Regions from separate parts of the Clostridium intestinale genome, predicted to be linked through region 3. Evidence: a T-box and tRNA genes for the amino acid it is inferred to sense, from the RefSeq annotation. Region 3 holds a T-box; the other regions hold tRNA genes.
The links. A T-box is a leader RNA that pairs with one kind of tRNA and senses whether it is charged. The one in region 3 lies ahead of ileS (isoleucine--tRNA ligase), so its partner is inferred to be a tRNA-Ile.
Positions count from the first base shown of each region.

Region 1: it has a tRNA-Ile gene. The T-box ahead of ileS (isoleucine--tRNA ligase) is inferred to sense a tRNA for this amino acid. The anticodon was not compared.
Region 2: it has a tRNA-Ile gene. The T-box ahead of ileS (isoleucine--tRNA ligase) is inferred to sense a tRNA for this amino acid. The anticodon was not compared.
Region 4: it has a tRNA-Ile gene. The T-box ahead of ileS (isoleucine--tRNA ligase) is inferred to sense a tRNA for this amino acid. The anticodon was not compared.

Region 1 covers NZ_CP121166.1:3,890,681-3,895,060, forward strand. Annotated here, with positions in the region: rRNA gene P8F83_RS19810 (23S ribosomal RNA) at 1-2,256, shown strand, start outside; rRNA gene rrf (5S ribosomal RNA) at 2,331-2,447, shown strand; tRNA gene P8F83_RS19820 (tRNA-Ile) at 2,455-2,531, shown strand; tRNA gene P8F83_RS19825 (tRNA-Ala) at 2,537-2,612, shown strand; gene P8F83_RS19830 (hypothetical protein) at 2,800-3,072, shown strand; gene P8F83_RS19835 (hypothetical protein) at 3,353-3,505, shown strand; gene glgB (1,4-alpha-glucan branching protein GlgB) at 3,618-4,380, shown strand, end outside.
Region 2 covers NZ_CP121166.1:3,650,346-3,654,725, forward strand. Annotated here, with positions in the region: rRNA gene P8F83_RS18685 (23S ribosomal RNA) at 1-1,453, shown strand, start outside; rRNA gene rrf (5S ribosomal RNA) at 1,647-1,763, shown strand; tRNA gene P8F83_RS18695 (tRNA-Ile) at 1,771-1,847, shown strand; tRNA gene P8F83_RS18700 (tRNA-Ala) at 1,854-1,929, shown strand; gene P8F83_RS18705 (HD domain-containing protein) at 1,998-2,534, shown strand; gene P8F83_RS18710 (transcription repressor NadR) at 2,556-3,068, shown strand; gene P8F83_RS18715 (UPF0182 family protein) at 3,082-4,380, shown strand, end outside.
Region 3 covers NZ_CP121166.1:3,266,791-3,271,170, forward strand. Annotated here, with positions in the region: gene ileS (isoleucine--tRNA ligase) at 1-1,722, opposite strand, end outside; T-box leader at 1,769-2,031, opposite strand; gene P8F83_RS16815 ((2Fe-2S)-binding protein) at 2,259-2,477, shown strand; gene P8F83_RS16820 (DUF1643 domain-containing protein) at 2,568-3,170, opposite strand; gene P8F83_RS16825 (hypothetical protein) at 3,359-3,592, opposite strand; gene P8F83_RS16830 (hypothetical protein) at 3,656-4,045, opposite strand; gene P8F83_RS16835 (class I SAM-dependent rRNA methyltransferase) at 4,357-4,380, shown strand, end outside.
Region 4 covers NZ_CP121166.1:2,855,484-2,859,863, reverse strand. Annotated here, with positions in the region: rRNA gene P8F83_RS14630 (16S ribosomal RNA) at 429-1,949, shown strand; tRNA gene P8F83_RS14625 (tRNA-Ala) at 2,087-2,162, shown strand; tRNA gene P8F83_RS14620 (tRNA-Ile) at 2,169-2,245, shown strand; rRNA gene P8F83_RS14615 (23S ribosomal RNA) at 2,365-4,380, shown strand, end outside.

The DNA of each region.
Region 1 (4,380 bases), 620 kb from region 3:
AAGGTACGGAGCCGAAGGGAAACCGAGTCTTAATAGGGCACAAAGTTGCATGTCGTGGACCCGAAACCGGGTGACCTATCCATGGCCAGGTTGAAGCGAGAGTAAAATCTCGTGGAGGACCGAACCACGTTGGTGTTGAAAAACCATGGGATGAGCTGTGGATAGCGGAGAAATTCCAATCGAACTCGGAGATAGCTGGTTCTCCTCGAAATAGCTTTAGGGCTAGCGTCGAATATGAGTAATGGAGGTAGAGCACTGAATGGGCTAGGGGGCATATCGCTTACCGAACCTTATCAAACTCCGAATGCCATATACTATTAGTTCGGCAGTCAGACTGCGAATGATAAGATCCGTAGTCAAAAGGGAAACAGCCCAGATCGTCAGCTAAGGTCCCAAAGTGTAAGTTAAGTGGAAAAGGATGTGGGATTTCGAAGACAACTAGGATGTTGGCTTAGAAGCAGCCACTCATTAAAAGAGTGCGTAATAGCTCACTAGTCGAGAGATCCTGCGCCGAAGATGTTCGGGGCTCAAACTTACCACCGAAGCTACGGGCTTACAGTAATGTAAGCGGTAGAGGAGCGTCGTAAACGGGCAGAAGTCGTACCGAAAGGAGCGGTGGACTGTTTACGAGTGAGAATGTTGGCATTAGTAGCGAGATGTGAGTGAGAATCTCACAGGCCGAAAACCTAAGGTTTCCTCAGGAAGGCTCGTCCGCTGAGGGTTAGTCGGGACCTAAGCCGAGGCCGAAAGGCGTAGGTGATGGACAATAGGTTGATATTCCTATACCACTACCATCGTTATTACCGATGGCGTGACGCAGGAGGATAGTGTGTGCTAGCTATTGGATGCTAGTCTAAGCACTTAGGGAGTTAAGACAGGAAAATCCGTTTTAACAATTCTGAGGTGTGATGGGGAAGTCCATTTATGGATGAAGTACATGATTCCACGCTGCCAAGAAAAGCGTCTAGGGAGAAAAGTAGTGCCCGTACCGCAAACCGACACAGGTAGGTGAGGAGAGAATCCTAAGGCCGGCGGAAGAATTGCAGTTAAGGAACTCGGCAAATTGACCCCGTAACTTCGGGAGAAGGGGTGCCTACGAGAGTAGGTCGCAGAGAATAGGCCCAAGCAACTGTTTAGCAAAAACACAGGTCTCTGCTAAAGCGAAAGCTGATGTATAGGGGCTGACGCCTGCCCGGTGCTGGAAGGTTAAGGGGAACACTTAGCGCAAGCGAAGGTGTGAACTTAAGCCCCAGTAAACGGCGGCCGTAACTATAACGGTCCTAAGGTAGCGAAATTCCTTGTCGGGTAAGTTCCGACCCGCACGAATGGCGTAATGATTTGGGCACTGTCTCAACTGCAAATCCGGCGAAGTTGTAGTGCAAGTGAAGATGCTTGCTACCCGCGATTGGACGGAAAGACCCCGTAGAGCTTTACTGTAGTTTAGCATTGAGTTTCGGTATTGTCTGTACAGGATAGGTGGGAGACTGGGAAACTAGGGCGTCAGCTTTAGTGGAGTCAACCTTGGGATACCACCCTGATAGTACTGGAATTCTAACTGGACACCATGAAACTGGTGACAGGACATTGTTAGATGGGCAGTTTGACTGGGGCGGTCGCCTCCGAAAAAGTAACGGAGGCGCTCAAAGGTTCCCTCAGAAGGGTCGGAAATCCTTCGAAGAGTGCAAAGGCAGAAGGGAGCCTGACTGCGACACCTACAAGTGGAGCAGGGACGAAAGTCGGACTTAGTGATCCGGTGGTACCTCGTGGGAGGGCCATCGCTCAACGGATAAAAGCTACCTCGGGGATAACAGGCTGATCTCCCCCAAGAGTCCACATCGACGGGGAGGTTTGGCACCTCGATGTCGGCTCGTCGCATCCTGGGGCTGAAGTAGGTCCCAAGGGTTGGGCTGTTCGCCCATTAAAGCGGCACGCGAGCTGGGTTCAGAACGTCGTGAGACAGTTCGGTCCCTATCCGTCGCGGGCGTAGGAAATTTGAGAGGAGCTGTCCTTAGTACGAGAGGACCGGGATGGACTGACCTCTGGTGTACCAGTTGTTCCGCCAGGAGCATAGCTGGGTAGCTAAGTCGGGAAGGGATAAACGCTGAAGGCATCTAAGCGTGAAGCCCACCTCAAGATAAGATTTCCCATAGAGTAATCTAGTAAGATCCCTTGAAGAACACAAGGTTGATAGGTGAGGGGTGTAAGTGTGGTAACATATTTAGCTGACTCATACTAATAGATCGAGGGCTTGACCAATAAGTTAACTGGAATATATATTATTAAATGAACTTACGTGCAATTTTGAAAGAACAAAATTCTTTCATAATATATTTGGTGATAATGGCATAAAGGTAACACCCCTTCCCATTCCGAACAGGATCGTTAAGCTTTATTACGCCGATGGTACTGCATGGGAGACTGTGTGGGAGAGTAGGAAGTCGCCAAATAATTTATGGATCTTTAGCTCAGTTGGTTAGAGCAACCGGCTCATAACCGGTAGGTCCGGGGTTCGAGTCCCTGAAGGTCCACCATTTCTGGGGGTATAGCTCAGTTGGGAGAGCACCTGCCTTGCACGCAGGGGGTCAAGAGTTCGAATCTCTTTATCTCCACCAAAAAAGACACATGTTAAGCATGTGTCTTTTTTGTTTTAACTTATTTCTAAATAACATTTTCTATTGTAACAGTAGTTTTTTTGTGATCATATTTAAATCTTTTGAAGCAAGATATAATTAAAAATAAGCATTATTTTTTTAGCTTTTTCATATATTACATAAGGATTAATTAAAGGTGATGAATTTTTTGAAGGTGAAAAGATTTATAAACATTATTAAATATTTTATTTTAATATTTATTTTTCTAATTTTCATAATAATTATAAAAGGCAGGGGATACGAGTTACAGGATATATATCAGAAATCCCTAGGAGATGGATGGCTTATGGTTTATAATTATAGAAAAGTAAATACATCATTTAGAGTAGATTTTGGATATGGATTTTTAGTAATAACTATAATTTTAAGTGTATTTATAGAGTTAATGAAAGCTTATATATGCAAGATAAAATTAAAGTAAATATTAGGAATGACATATATTTTATTAATTATATTGAAATGAAAGGAACTATACTTTAAAATAAGAGTTATATTAGAAAAATTTTAGGGTATTGTTTCTGTATATAATTAAATAAAAAATTTATATAAATGTATAAATAGGATGACTTGAATACGTTTAAGGGGTTAATGTAAATTGGCATCGAACTTAAAAAAACATATTATATAAGTATAGTATTTTTTTACTTGTTAATTATATAAAATTATTGGGAAAAAGAGAGTGGAAGATGGGGAGTGTTTCTATGTCAAAAATACAAGAGCTGAAAGAAAAACTAGTAGAATTGAAATTGAAAAAAAGAGAATTAATTTTAGCGGGTAAAAATACAAACAAAATAGACGAAGAGATTGACGAACTAGAGAAACAAATAAAATTAGAAGATAAAAAAGATGAATAGATTTAATAAATTTTAAAAGTCGCTTAAGGCGACTTTTTGTTTTATATCTAAATGGATTATGGAAAGGTTTTAAATTATGTAACTTATAAAAAATATCAATACTATAGAATTAATGGAAAATTATGTTATAATTACATTATTAAGATTTCAAGGGGTTGAGAATATGGTTGAACTTAAAGATAGAGTAGAGGATGAAAAGACAGAAATAATAGATATTAAAAATATATCAGAGTATGATACATATCTATTTCACAATGGCAGTCATTATAATGCATATAAATTTATGGGAGCTCATCTTATTACTGAGAAAAGAAAAAGAGGGGTTCGTTTTACAACATGGGCACCTAAGGCAAAAGCAATAAATGTAGTAGGAGACTTTAATAATTGGGAAGTTCTTGAGGAATATTCATTAGAGAGGATAACAAAGTCTGGTTTATGGAGTTCTTTTATCCCTAGTATGAAAGAAGGTCAGGTTTATAAATATGCTATAACTACTGAACAAAATAAAATTATATTAAAATCAGACCCATATTCAATATATAGTGAATTAAGACCTAATACCGCATCTATTATAACGAGAGATTTAAAATATAGATGGAAAGATAGAAAGTGGATAAATTCAAGAAATAAAACTGATATTTATAAAAGTCCAGTAAATATATATGAACTTCATCTTGGGTCATGGAGAACTGATGAGAATGGAGAATTTCTATCTTATTTAGAACTAGCAAAAAGGTTACCAGAATACGTGAAAAGTATGGGTTACACGCATGTAGAATTGATGCCAATAATGGAACATCCTCTAGATGATTCTTGGGGATATCAGGTAGTTGGATATTATTCCGTTACTAGTAGGTATGGGACAAGAGATGAAT
Region 2 (4,380 bases), 380 kb from region 3:
CCGATGGCGTGACGCAGGAGGATAGTGTGTGCTAGCTATTGGATGCTAGTCTAAGCACTTAGGGAGTTAAGACAGGAAAATCCGTTTTAACAATTCTGAGGTGTGATGGGGAAGTCCATTTATGGATGAAGTACATGATTCCACGCTGCCAAGAAAAGCGTCTAGGGAGAAAAGTAGTGCCCGTACCGCAAACCGACACAGGTAGGTGAGGAGAGAATCCTAAGGCCGGCGGAAGAATTGCAGTTAAGGAACTCGGCAAATTGACCCCGTAACTTCGGGAGAAGGGGTGCCTACGAGAGTAGGTCGCAGAGAATAGGCCCAAGCAACTGTTTAGCAAAAACACAGGTCTCTGCTAAAGCGAAAGCTGATGTATAGGGGCTGACGCCTGCCCGGTGCTGGAAGGTTAAGGGGAACACTTAGCGCAAGCGAAGGTGTGAACTTAAGCCCCAGTAAACGGCGGCCGTAACTATAACGGTCCTAAGGTAGCGAAATTCCTTGTCGGGTAAGTTCCGACCCGCACGAATGGCGTAATGATTTGGGCACTGTCTCAACTGCAAATCCGGCGAAGTTGTAGTGCAAGTGAAGATGCTTGCTACCCGCGATTGGACGGAAAGACCCCGTAGAGCTTTACTGTAGTTTAGCATTGAGTTTCGGTATTGTCTGTACAGGATAGGTGGGAGACTGGGAAACTAGGGCGTCAGCTTTAGTGGAGTCAACCTTGGGATACCACCCTGATAGTACTGGAATTCTAACTGGACACCATGAAACTGGTGACAGGACATTGTTAGATGGGCAGTTTGACTGGGGCGGTCGCCTCCGAAAAAGTAACGGAGGCGCTCAAAGGTTCCCTCAGAAGGGTCGGAAATCCTTCGAAGAGTGCAAAGGCAGAAGGGAGCCTGACTGCGACACCTACAAGTGGAGCAGGGACGAAAGTCGGACTTAGTGATCCGGTGGTACCTCGTGGGAGGGCCATCGCTCAACGGATAAAAGCTACCTCGGGGATAACAGGCTGATCTCCCCCAAGAGTCCACATCGACGGGGAGGTTTGGCACCTCGATGTCGGCTCGTCGCATCCTGGGGCTGAAGTAGGTCCCAAGGGTTGGGCTGTTCGCCCATTAAAGCGGCACGCGAGCTGGGTTCAGAACGTCGTGAGACAGTTCGGTCCCTATCCGTCGCGGGCGTAGGAAATTTGAGAGGAGCTGTCCTTAGTACGAGAGGACCGGGATGGACTGACCTCTGGTGTACCAGTTGTTCCGCCAGGAGCATAGCTGGGTAGCTAAGTCGGGAAGGGATAAACGCTGAAGGCATCTAAGCGTGAAGCCCACCTCAAGATAAGATTTCCCATAGAGTAATCTAGTAAGATCCCTTGAAGAACACAAGGTTGATAGGTGAGGGGTGTAAGTGTGGTAACATATTTAGCTGACTCATACTAATAGATCGAGGGCTTGACCAATAAGTTAACTGGAATATATATTATTAGAAGGAAACTCCTTAGCTAAAGCTAATGAGTAACTTCGAAGGACTAAATCAAAGATTTAGATTCTCACTTATGTGCAATTTTCAGAGAATAATTTCTTTGAAAAAGTGTTGACAAAGCTTTGACAGCACTATATAATAATCAATGTAACATGTAACTGACAAGTAAATCTGGTGATAATGGCATAAAGGTAACACCCCTTCCCATTCCGAACAGGATCGTTAAGCTTTATTACGCCGATGGTACTGCATGGGAGACTGTGTGGGAGAGTAGGAAGTCGCCAGTTTACATGAGGATCTTTAGCTCAGTTGGTTAGAGCAACCGGCTCATAACCGGTAGGTCCGGGGTTCGAGTCCCTGAAGGTCCACCATTTTTTGGGGGTATAGCTCAGCTGGGAGAGCACCTGCCTTGCACGCAGGGGGTCAAGAGTTCGAATCTCTTTATCTCCACCAATGAAAAGCTATGAACAATTGTTCATAGCTTTTTTTGTAATATAAAGGTTAAGGAGGATTGTTTAGAGATGCTATATAGAATAAAACAATTTATATGGGCAGTTGAATCTTTATATAAATCATTAGATGATAAGTACATAAAAAAGTATTTAGATGAAGATGAGATACAACTATTCTCTCTTTTAAAGAAAACGGATAAACATCATTGTGTCAGAGTATCAAAGGATATTCTAAAGCATATAGAGAATTTAAATAATATACCAGAAGTGAATGACGAAGTTTCTGTAGATATGGATGTTGATAAGGATAGAATATTAAAGTTAGCACTACTTCATGATATAGGAAAAATCAAAAGACCTCTTAACGTAATTGAAAAATCTATAATTGTTATATTTGATAAAATAACTAAAGGAAAAATAAAAAAATATGATAATATAAAAAGTATAGATATATATTATAATCATCCTAAAATAGGATCAGACATATTGAGGAAAAGTTCAAAATATGATGATGAGTTTTTAGAGATAGTAGAGAACCATCACATAAAAAAAGATACTTCTAATAAGTTACTAGAGATAGTACAATATTATGATAATAAAAATTAGAATTTAATATGGGGTGAATTTATGAACAGTTTAATTAGGAGAAAAGAGATTATAAGTCATATAGCTAAAATACATAGGCCTATTAAAGGCGTAGAATTGGCTAATATTTTTGGCGTAACTAGACAGGTTATAGTTAAAGATATAGCTATTATAAGAGCAGCAGGCGTTAATATAATAGCTACTCCTGAAGGTTATATGATAACAAAAGAAGAATCAAGATATAAGAAAGTTTTAGCTTTAGCTCATAAAGAAGAAGAAATGGTAAGTGAACTAGAAATAGTTATAAAATTTGGTGGAATAATTGAAGATGTTATAATAGAACATCCTATATATGGCGAAATAAAAGCAAATTTAATGATCAGAAATTTGAATGATTTAGATAATTTTATAGATTTATATAAAAAGAATAAAGCTAGACCCTTATCAGCATTGACTGAAGGGATTCATCTTCATACTATATCTACTGATAATGAAAAAGATATGCAACTAATAGTAGAAAACCTAGAAAAGGCTGGATATATATTAAAAGATTAGCGGGGGTAAGGAGATGAAGAAAAAACAGTTTTTGATACTAATAGGGGTTTTGTTTATGATATTAGCTTTAATAATATCGTCAACAAAGCTTATTATAGATATCGAATGGTTTCAAGAAGTAGGTTATATAAAGGTGTATCTTACAAAAATGCTAGCAGTATTAAAGCTTATGGGCCCCTTATTCCTATCATGTTTTGTATTAATATATCTATTGAGCAAAAGTATATTAATAAGCATAGAGAAAGAATTTAAATCTGAGAGTTTATTTAAATTGAGAAAAGCTGTATTAGTTTTTAATATAATAATCTCCTTTATTATATCTATAAATGCTTCTATGAAATATTGGTATAATATATTATTATTTACTAATTCAAATCTTTTTAATTATAAAGATCCTATCTTTAATATAGATGCATCTTTTTATATATTTAAATTACCATTAATAGATATAATTTATAATTTTTTTAAAGATATTTTATTTATTGCTTTAATCATAACAATAGGGATTTATGTATTTATTAGTTTAAAGAAATATGCTATAAATAAAAATTATATGAAATTTAGTCAGCATTTAAAAGAGTTTAAAGAAATATTAGGTAAACAAGCAGCTACTTTAGTATCTATGATTATATTCCTTATAGGAGTAGGATATATATTGAAAAGTTTCTATATATTATATAGTAATAATGGAGGATCATTTGGTGCTAGTTTTACAGATATAAATATAACACTAAACTTTTATAAAGTAATAATAATAGTTTCAATAATATCATCAATTATCGCATTTATTATGTTAAGAAGAAATAAATTTAAGCCACTAATATTTTTTACAGGAATAATATTGTTTTTAATAATAATACAGCCACTAATATATAATATTGTGTATAAATTCTTTGTAAAACCTAATGAAATAGAATATGAAAGCCCTTATATATCTTATAACATAGATGCAACCAATGAAGGTTTTAATATAAATAATATAGAAGAAAAAGATTTTGATCCAGGAATGGATTTAAATAGTACTAAAATAAAAAATAATAAACAAATAATATCAAATCTTAAAGTAAACTCTTCAGGACCAGTTTTAAACTTTTATAATCAAGTACAAGAAATAAGAAGTTATTATAAATTTTTAGATATAGATACAGATCGCTATATTATAGATGGTAAGTACACACAAGTATTTTTGGCACCAAGAGAGATAGAAACATCAGCCATAGATAATTGGCAGAGTAATCACATGGTATATACACATGGGTATGGAGTGGTTATGAGTAAAGTAAATAAGGTTACAGATGAGGGGCAACCAGAT
Region 3 (4,380 bases):
AAAAGAATTTGTATCAAATATAGCTGTAGATATCGCTAGTAGAGTATAGAACCATCCTCTAGTTTGGTCTACTGCTTCTGATATAAATTGTGCTGGGAAGTTAGCTTCAAAAGCTTCCTTATTTTCAAATGGATAATGTAATTGTGCAAATGGCATAGATCCTGAATCAAACCAGCAGTCTATAACTTCTGAATATCTCTTCATTTTCTTTCCACACTTTTCACAATTTAAGTGAACATTATCTATATAAGGTTTGTGTAATTCTATATCTTCTGGAACGTTAATTCCTTTTTGTTTTAATTCTTCAATACTTCCTATACATTCTTGGTGTCCACATTCACATTCCCAAACAGGAAGTGGAGTACCCCAGTATCTATTTCTTGATATTCCCCAGTCTATAACATTTTCTAAGAACTTACCAAATCTTCCTGTTCTAATGTTATCTGGATACCAATTTATTTTATTGTTATTTTCAAGAAGTTTATCTCTTAAAGATGTAGTCTTTACAAACCAGCTATCTGTTGGATAATATAATAATGGAGTATCACATCTCCAGCAGTGAGGATATGAATGAAGATGCTTTTCTGCCCTTAGAAGCTTGTTATGCTCATCTAAATACTTAACTATATCATCATCACATTTCTTAACAAACTTTCCAGCCCAAGGAGTAACTTCTGGCTCAAATTCTCCTTTTCCATTAACTAAATTAACAAAAGGAAGGTTATACTTTCTTCCTATTAAACTATCATCTTCACCATAAGCAGGTGCTATATGAACTATACCAGTACCATCTGATAAAGTAACATAGTCTCCATGAACTATATAGAAACCTTTACCTTCAACTTTAGCGAAAGGTAATAATTGTTCATATTCTAAGCCTAATAACTCTTCACCTTTAAACTCTTTTATGATTTCAACTTCTTCTCCTAATACTTTGCCAACTAAATCTTTAGCAAGTATATATACTTCTTCCTCTTTTTTAACCTCAACATAGGTATAAGCTTTATTTATACATAAAGCAACATTTGAAGGTAATGTCCAAGGAGTTGTTGTCCATGCTAATATATATTTATTTTCTTCTCCTCTAACCTTAAACTTAGCTATAGCAGTTAAGTCTTTAACATCTTTATATCCTTGAGAAACTTCATGAGAAGATAAGGCAGTTCCGCATCTTGGGCAATATGGCATTATTTTATGACCTTTATATAAAAGATCCTTATTCCACATTTGTTTTAAAGCCCACCATACTGACTCTATATAAGTGTTGTGATAAGTTACATATGGGTTCTCCATATCTACCCAGTAACCTATTTTATTAGTCATTTCTTCCCACATACTAACGTAAGTAAATACGCTTTCTTTACAATCTTGAACAAATTTTTCAACGCCGTACTCTTCTATTTGTTCTTTTCCTGATATACCTAGCTTCTTTTCTATTTCAAGCTCTACTGGAAGTCCGTGAGTATCCCACCCAGCTTTTCTAACTACCTTAAAACCTTTCATTACCTTGAATCTAGGGATTATATCTTTCATAACCCTTGTTAAAACGTGACCTACGTGAGGTTTTCCATTTGCAGTTGGAGGACCATCATAGAAGGTAAAAAACTCTCCATCTTCGTTCATATTGAAATTTTTCTTAATTACATCTTTATCTTTCCAAAAACTTGCTATTTGTTTCTCCATATCCAAAAAGCCATTAGATGTGTCTATCTTTTTATACATTTGTATTCTCCTTTCTTTAATAAAAAGCAATAAAAAAAACCTCATCCTAACGGACGAAGTTATATTCGCAATCCCACCTTTAGGTTCGAACTACTTCTAAATTTCAACGACTTTATGCGAAGTAGTATTAAATCAAGTACTAACATACTTTATCCTTTAACGCAAGAACACGGGAAAAGCTTACTATATTATTAATTTCAGCCTCCAACTCCCAGGTGATTTTCCTTAATTCTTGTTGTAACTTTCCACCAACCAGTTACTCTCTAAAAACAAAGAAAACTAAGTACTTGCCCTGTTCATAGTCTTTAAATGAATTATATAATAGTGATTTTAAAAAGTCAATGTGATACTTTATCATAAAGTAAAACTTTTCATGTGAAGGTTTAAACTTAACTTTAATTTATTTAACGAATAATTTCTATTAATTAGTATTGACTTTTATATAGCAATATGTTTTAATATAGGTACAAGGAAATAACCACTTTCCAAATACCTATTTATCCCCTTAACCAATAATGATTGGAGGTTATAGTCTTATGGACAACAACTTAAATCAGGAGATACTTGATAAACTGACTAAGGTTTGTTTATGTAAGGCTATTCCTAGATCAAAAATTAAATATGCTATAAAAAACGGTGCACACACCGTTCAGGAAGTACAAAAAGCAACAGGCGCTGGTTCCGGTGGTTGTTGTGGAAGAAGATGTACTCCTAAGATTCAAGAGTTAATTAATAGCCAGTTATCTCTTGAATAGTATTCCCCTTATTCGTATTAGTAAACATTTTATATCTCCCTATTATGATACCCCTGTGAAATCACAGGGGTATCTGTTTTATCTTATGTTTTAGTATACTTTAACAGCATCTCTAAAACTCCAAGCTAAAGGATGTTTAGGATATCCTTTTACACTAAGATCTCCTATTGTATATATATTTTTTTCTTCATTAGACTCTATTAAACAGTCTCTTAATATCTTCAATACCTTTTCTATTCTTTCATTATAAAGACTTTCTATTCCCTTTATAGGTTCACCCCATGCTAATATAATTTCGCTTGATTCTTCTATTGCCTGTTTTATTACTTCATCATTTTTTATACGCTTCCCATCTATTTCAAAGTTGTCTTCATTTCCACATATAAAATTTCTATAGCCTTTATTGTATTGAACTTCTTCGAAATCATAAACCACAAAAAGGTTAACCATCTCTACAGTACTTATATAATTACCATACTCTTCTTTGGCTCTCAAAAATTTTACTATTCTTTTAGTTACATTATTACAACTATCATCCTCTAGCCTTTTGGGATTTCTCCCTATAATTAGAACCTTATTTTTTTTAACTCTTGATAAGCTAATACTTAATTTAAAACATCTATCGCCTTTAATATCAAATAAACTTCTAGATAAGTCTCTTTGAGTATATTTAGGGTATCTTATAACTCCCATTATTAGTCTCCCTTTTCACTATATTCAGTGTTCATATAAAATTAATATTGAGAAGAACTTTTTTATATTCCAATTTTTTATTTTACAAACAAGTTCTTCTGCTAATATTTTATTTAATATTACTTTTTTTGTGCTTTTAAAAACAAAAAAAGATGTTGCTAATTAAATTTATAGCAACATCTTTTTTATTATAATTTTCCTAAAAGTTCCTTTATTATCTCAACTTGATTAGTAGTTAGACCCATTTCTTCTCCTAACGATCTAGAATCATATCCTTGATGAATATAATCTTTAAAAGTTTGCAATTTTTCTGGGTCGGTTATATACTCTTCAATTTTGCTTGAGTCCACACTAGGAATATTTTTCACCTCATCCTTTAGTTTATCAAACAAGTTCATTTCTCTTATTTTATCCCAAGACATAAAAACACTCCTCCTTTCTTACTATAATAGTATTAGAAATGAAGAGCATTTTTATTATGCAAACTATTGGGTTTTTATTTTATCTAATAGGCTTTTTGCAATAGCCACTACTATAATCATTTTAACTATGTACGATACAATTATGGATGCACTAGGTTGAAACATTATTCCTGTAATTGAAGATATGGCATTAATTACAACATACAAATAAATAGAACCACTATACCACCTAAATACTCCAACAATAGCTATTAAAGTTATTAATGAAACTATCGTATTTATTACAACTTCCGTACTTGACAATACCTGATATGTATCTGCAAGCAGCGAATTAGACTTTGCCATATTATAAGCCCATTTATTAGTATAATAAACAAACATTCCATAAAAGGCACCAATTCCTTGAAGCACTAAAAATATAGTTATAAGTATACCTCTTTTTCTTTCTTTCATATAATTACCCTCCAGTTTATCTGAATCAAGATTTACTTCACATTATAATAGTAATAACTTATCAGATATTTTTCAATAGAAATAATGCCCTCTAGTAAATCAAATCTTTTATGCTATAATTTATATTAGTTTAAGGCATCTGAAAATAAATACCAAGTCAAAGATGCGAAGTATATTTTGAGTTATACAAGGAAACAGATTCCGAAGATAGTAGTGCTATCTAAGGATTCTGTTGACGCAGTAGAACACAAAATAGGCGAGCATACTGACTTATTTATTTTTTGAAGATGCCTAATTTAAGGAGTGAAATTATGGATTGTAAATTCTATTTACAT
Region 4 (4,380 bases), 410 kb from region 3:
GAATATAATATAAACTGAACCATGTGTATCTATATAAGTAATATGTAGAATATTGTAGCAATGGAAAGAAAGATAAGTTTAAACTATCCAATTTGGTAATTAATATATTTGAATATATTAATTATAGATGATACTATAAAACACGTCGCTTGAAGAGAAAAAAACAAGCAACAAAAACAAATAAAAAAATGTTGACAAAAATTAAAGTTTTTGATAACATAAAATAGTCGCCAAAAGGTGACATAAAAAGAAGAACTTTGAAAATTAAACAGAGGAAACTTAAGAAGTTTTGAATAAAACTTACACAACGAAAGTTGTGAGTAAGTAATTGTAACAAGTGTAAAACTTGAAGCAACTACTTAAAGTCAACGTAATTCTTAGAGTAAGATTAAACTAAAATTTGTGCACTTAATTATTTAAGCGTCACTTAAATTGAGAGTTTGATCCTGGCTCAGGACGAACGCTGGCGGCGTGCTTAACACATGCAAGTCGAGCGAGGAAATTGCTTCGGTAATTTCCTAGCGGCGGACGGGTGAGTAACACGTGGGCAACCTGCCTGATAGAGGGGGATAGCCTCCCGAAAGGGAGATTAATACCGCATAAAGTCAAATGAAGGCATCTTCAAATGACCAAAGGAGTAATCCGCTATCAGATGGGCCCGCGGCGCATTAGCTAGTTGGTGAGGTAACGGCTCACCAAGGCGACGATGCGTAGCCGACCTGAGAGGGTGATCGGCCACATTGGGACTGAGACACGGCCCAGACTCCTACGGGAGGCAGCAGTGGGGAATATTGCACAATGGGGGAAACCCTGATGCAGCAACGCCGCGTGAGTGATGAAGGCCTTCGGGTTGTAAAGCTCTGTCTTCAGGGACGATAATGACGGTACCTGAGGAGGAAGCCACGGCTAACTACGTGCCAGCAGCCGCGGTAATACGTAGGTGGCAAGCGTTGTCCGGATTTACTGGGCGTAAAGGGAGCGTAGGCGGATACTTAAGTGGGATGTGAAATACCTGGGCTTAACTTGGGTGCTGCATTCCAAACTGGGTGTCTAGAGTGTTGGAGAGGAAAGTGGAATTCCTAGTGTAGCGGTGAAATGCGTAGAGATTAGGAAGAACACCAGTGGCGAAGGCGACTTTCTGGACAATAACTGACGCTGAGGCTCGAAAGCGTGGGGAGCAAACAGGATTAGATACCCTGGTAGTCCACGCCGTAAACGATGGGTACTAGGTGTAGGGGGTATCGACTCCCCCTGTGCCGCCGTTAACACAATAAGTACCCCGCCTGGGGAGTACGGTCGCAAGATTAAAACTCAAAGGAATTGACGGGGGCCCGCACAAGCAGCGGAGCATGTGGTTTAATTCGAAGCAACGCGAAGAACCTTACCTAGACTTGACATCTCCTGAATTACTCTTAATCGAGGAAGTTCTCCCTTCGGGGAGGACAGGAAGACAGGTGGTGCATGGTTGTCGTCAGCTCGTGTCGTGAGATGTTGGGTTAAGTCCCGCAACGAGCGCAACCCTTATTGTTAGTTGCTACCATTTAGTTGAGCACTCTAGCAAGACTGCCGTGGTTAACGCGGAGGAAGGTGGGGATGACGTCAAATCATCATGCCCCTTATGTCTAGGGCTACACACGTGCTACAATGGCGAGTACAAAGAGACGCAAAGCCGCGAGGTGGAGCAAAACTTATAAAACTCGTCTCAGTTCGGATTGCAGGCTGAAACTCGCCTGCATGAAGCTGGAGTTGCTAGTAATCGCGAATCAGAATGTCGCGGTGAATACGTTCCCGGGCCTTGTACACACCGCCCGTCACACCATGAGAGTTGGCAATACCCGAAGTCCGTAGCCTAACCTTTTAGGAGGGCGCGGCCGAAGGTAGGGTCAGCGATTGGGGTGAAGTCGTAACAAGGTAGCCGTAGGAGAACCTGCGGCTGGATCACCTCCTTTCTATGGAGAAATTACTTAAAACTACAACTTAGTAGAATTTAAGTATAAAATTCAGTCAATATAATTGACGAAGATTTACGTTTTCCTCTGTTTAATTTTGAGAGATCTTCTCTCAAAAAATTATATATAACATATATGGGGGTATAGCTCAGTTGGGAGAGCACCTGCCTTGCACGCAGGGGGTCAAGAGTTCGAATCTCTTTATCTCCACCACTATATGGGCTTATAGCTCAGCTGGTTAGAGCGCACGCCTGATAAGCGTGAGGTCGATGGTTCGAGTCCATTTAAGCCCACCACAAAAATACTAAATTTAGTGTTTTTGTTGTTCTTTGAAAATTGCACATAAGTAAGTAAAGTAATATATAATAAAGCCAGTTGGCAATTAATTAATCAAATTCTTTTATAGAATGACATAGGTCAAGATATAAAGGGCGTATGGTGAATGCCTTGGCATCGGGAGCCGAAGAAGGACGCGATAAGCTGCGAAAAGCTCTGGGTAGGCGCAAATAGCCTGTGATCCAGAGATGTCCGAATGAGGAAACTCACATGGGAAACCCCATGTATCCATAAGTGAATACATAGCTTATGGAGGGTAAACTCAGGGAACTGAAACATCTAAGTACCTGAAGGAAGAGAAAGAAAAATCGATTTCCTAAGTAGCGGCGAGCGAAAGGGAAAGAGCCCAAACCAGAAATTTATTTCTGGGGTTGCGGACAGAACATAAAAGCTAAATTACGTTAATCGAAGAGAACTGGAAAGTTCCACCGCATAAGGTAATAGTCCTGTAGATGAAAACGCGAAATAGTAAGTTCTGATCCAGAGTACCACGAGACACGTGAAACCTTGTGGGAAGCAGGGAGGACCACCTCCCAAGGCTAAATACTACCCGATGACCGATAGTGAAGAAGTACCGTGAGGGAAAGGTGAAAAGAACCCCGGGAGGGGAGTGAAATAGAACCTGAAACCGTATGCCCACAACCGGTCATAGCACTTTATATGTGTGATGACGTGCTTTTTGTAGAACGAGCCAACGAGTCACGATATGTAGCGAGGTTAAGTACTTAAGGTACGGAGCCGAAGGGAAACCGAGTCTTAATAGGGCACAAAGTTGCATGTCGTGGACCCGAAACCGGGTGACCTATCCATGGCCAGGTTGAAGCGAGAGTAAAATCTCGTGGAGGACCGAACCACGTTGGTGTTGAAAAACCATGGGATGAGCTGTGGATAGCGGAGAAATTCCAATCGAACTCGGAGATAGCTGGTTCTCCTCGAAATAGCTTTAGGGCTAGCGTCGAATATGAGTAATGGAGGTAGAGCACTGAATGGGCTAGGGGGCATATCGCTTACCGAACCTTATCAAACTCCGAATGCCATATACTATTAGTTCGGCAGTCAGACTGCGAATGATAAGATCCGTAGTCAAAAGGGAAACAGCCCAGATCGTCAGCTAAGGTCCCAAAGTGTAAGTTAAGTGGAAAAGGATGTGGGATTTCGAAGACAACTAGGATGTTGGCTTAGAAGCAGCCACTCATTAAAAGAGTGCGTAATAGCTCACTAGTCGAGAGATCCTGCGCCGAAGATGTTCGGGGCTCAAACTTACCACCGAAGCTACGGGCTTACAGTAATGTAAGCGGTAGAGGAGCGTCGTAAACGGGCAGAAGTCGTACCGAAAGGAGCGGTGGACTGTTTACGAGTGAGAATGTTGGCATTAGTAGCGAGATGTGAGTGAGAATCTCACAGGCCGAAAACCTAAGGTTTCCTCAGGAAGGCTCGTCCGCTGAGGGTTAGTCGGGACCTAAGCCGAGGCCGAAAGGCGTAGGTGATGGACAATAGGTTGATATTCCTATACCACTACCATCGTTATTACCGATGGCGTGACGCAGGAGGATAGTGTGTGCTAGCTATTGGATGCTAGTCTAAGCACTTAGGGAGTTAAGACAGGAAAATCCGTTTTAACAATTCTGAGGTGTGATGGGGAAGTCCATTTATGGATGAAGTACATGATTCCACGCTGCCAAGAAAAGCGTCTAGGGAGAAAAGTAGTGCCCGTACCGCAAACCGACACAGGTAGGTGAGGAGAGAATCCTAAGGCCGGCGGAAGAATTGCAGTTAAGGAACTCGGCAAATTGACCCCGTAACTTCGGGAGAAGGGGTGCCTACGAGAGTAGGTCGCAGAGAATAGGCCCAAGCAACTGTTTAGCAAAAACACAGGTCTCTGCTAAAGCGAAAGCTGATGTATAGGGGCTGACGCCTGCCCGGTGCTGGAAGGTTAAGGGGAACACTTAGCGCAAGCGAAGGTGTGAACTTAAGCCCCAGTAAACGGCGGCCGTAACTATAACGGTCCTAAGGTAGCGAAATTCCTTGTCGGGTAAGTTCCGACCCGCACGAATGGCGTAATGATTTGGGCACTGTCTCAACTGCAAATCCGGCG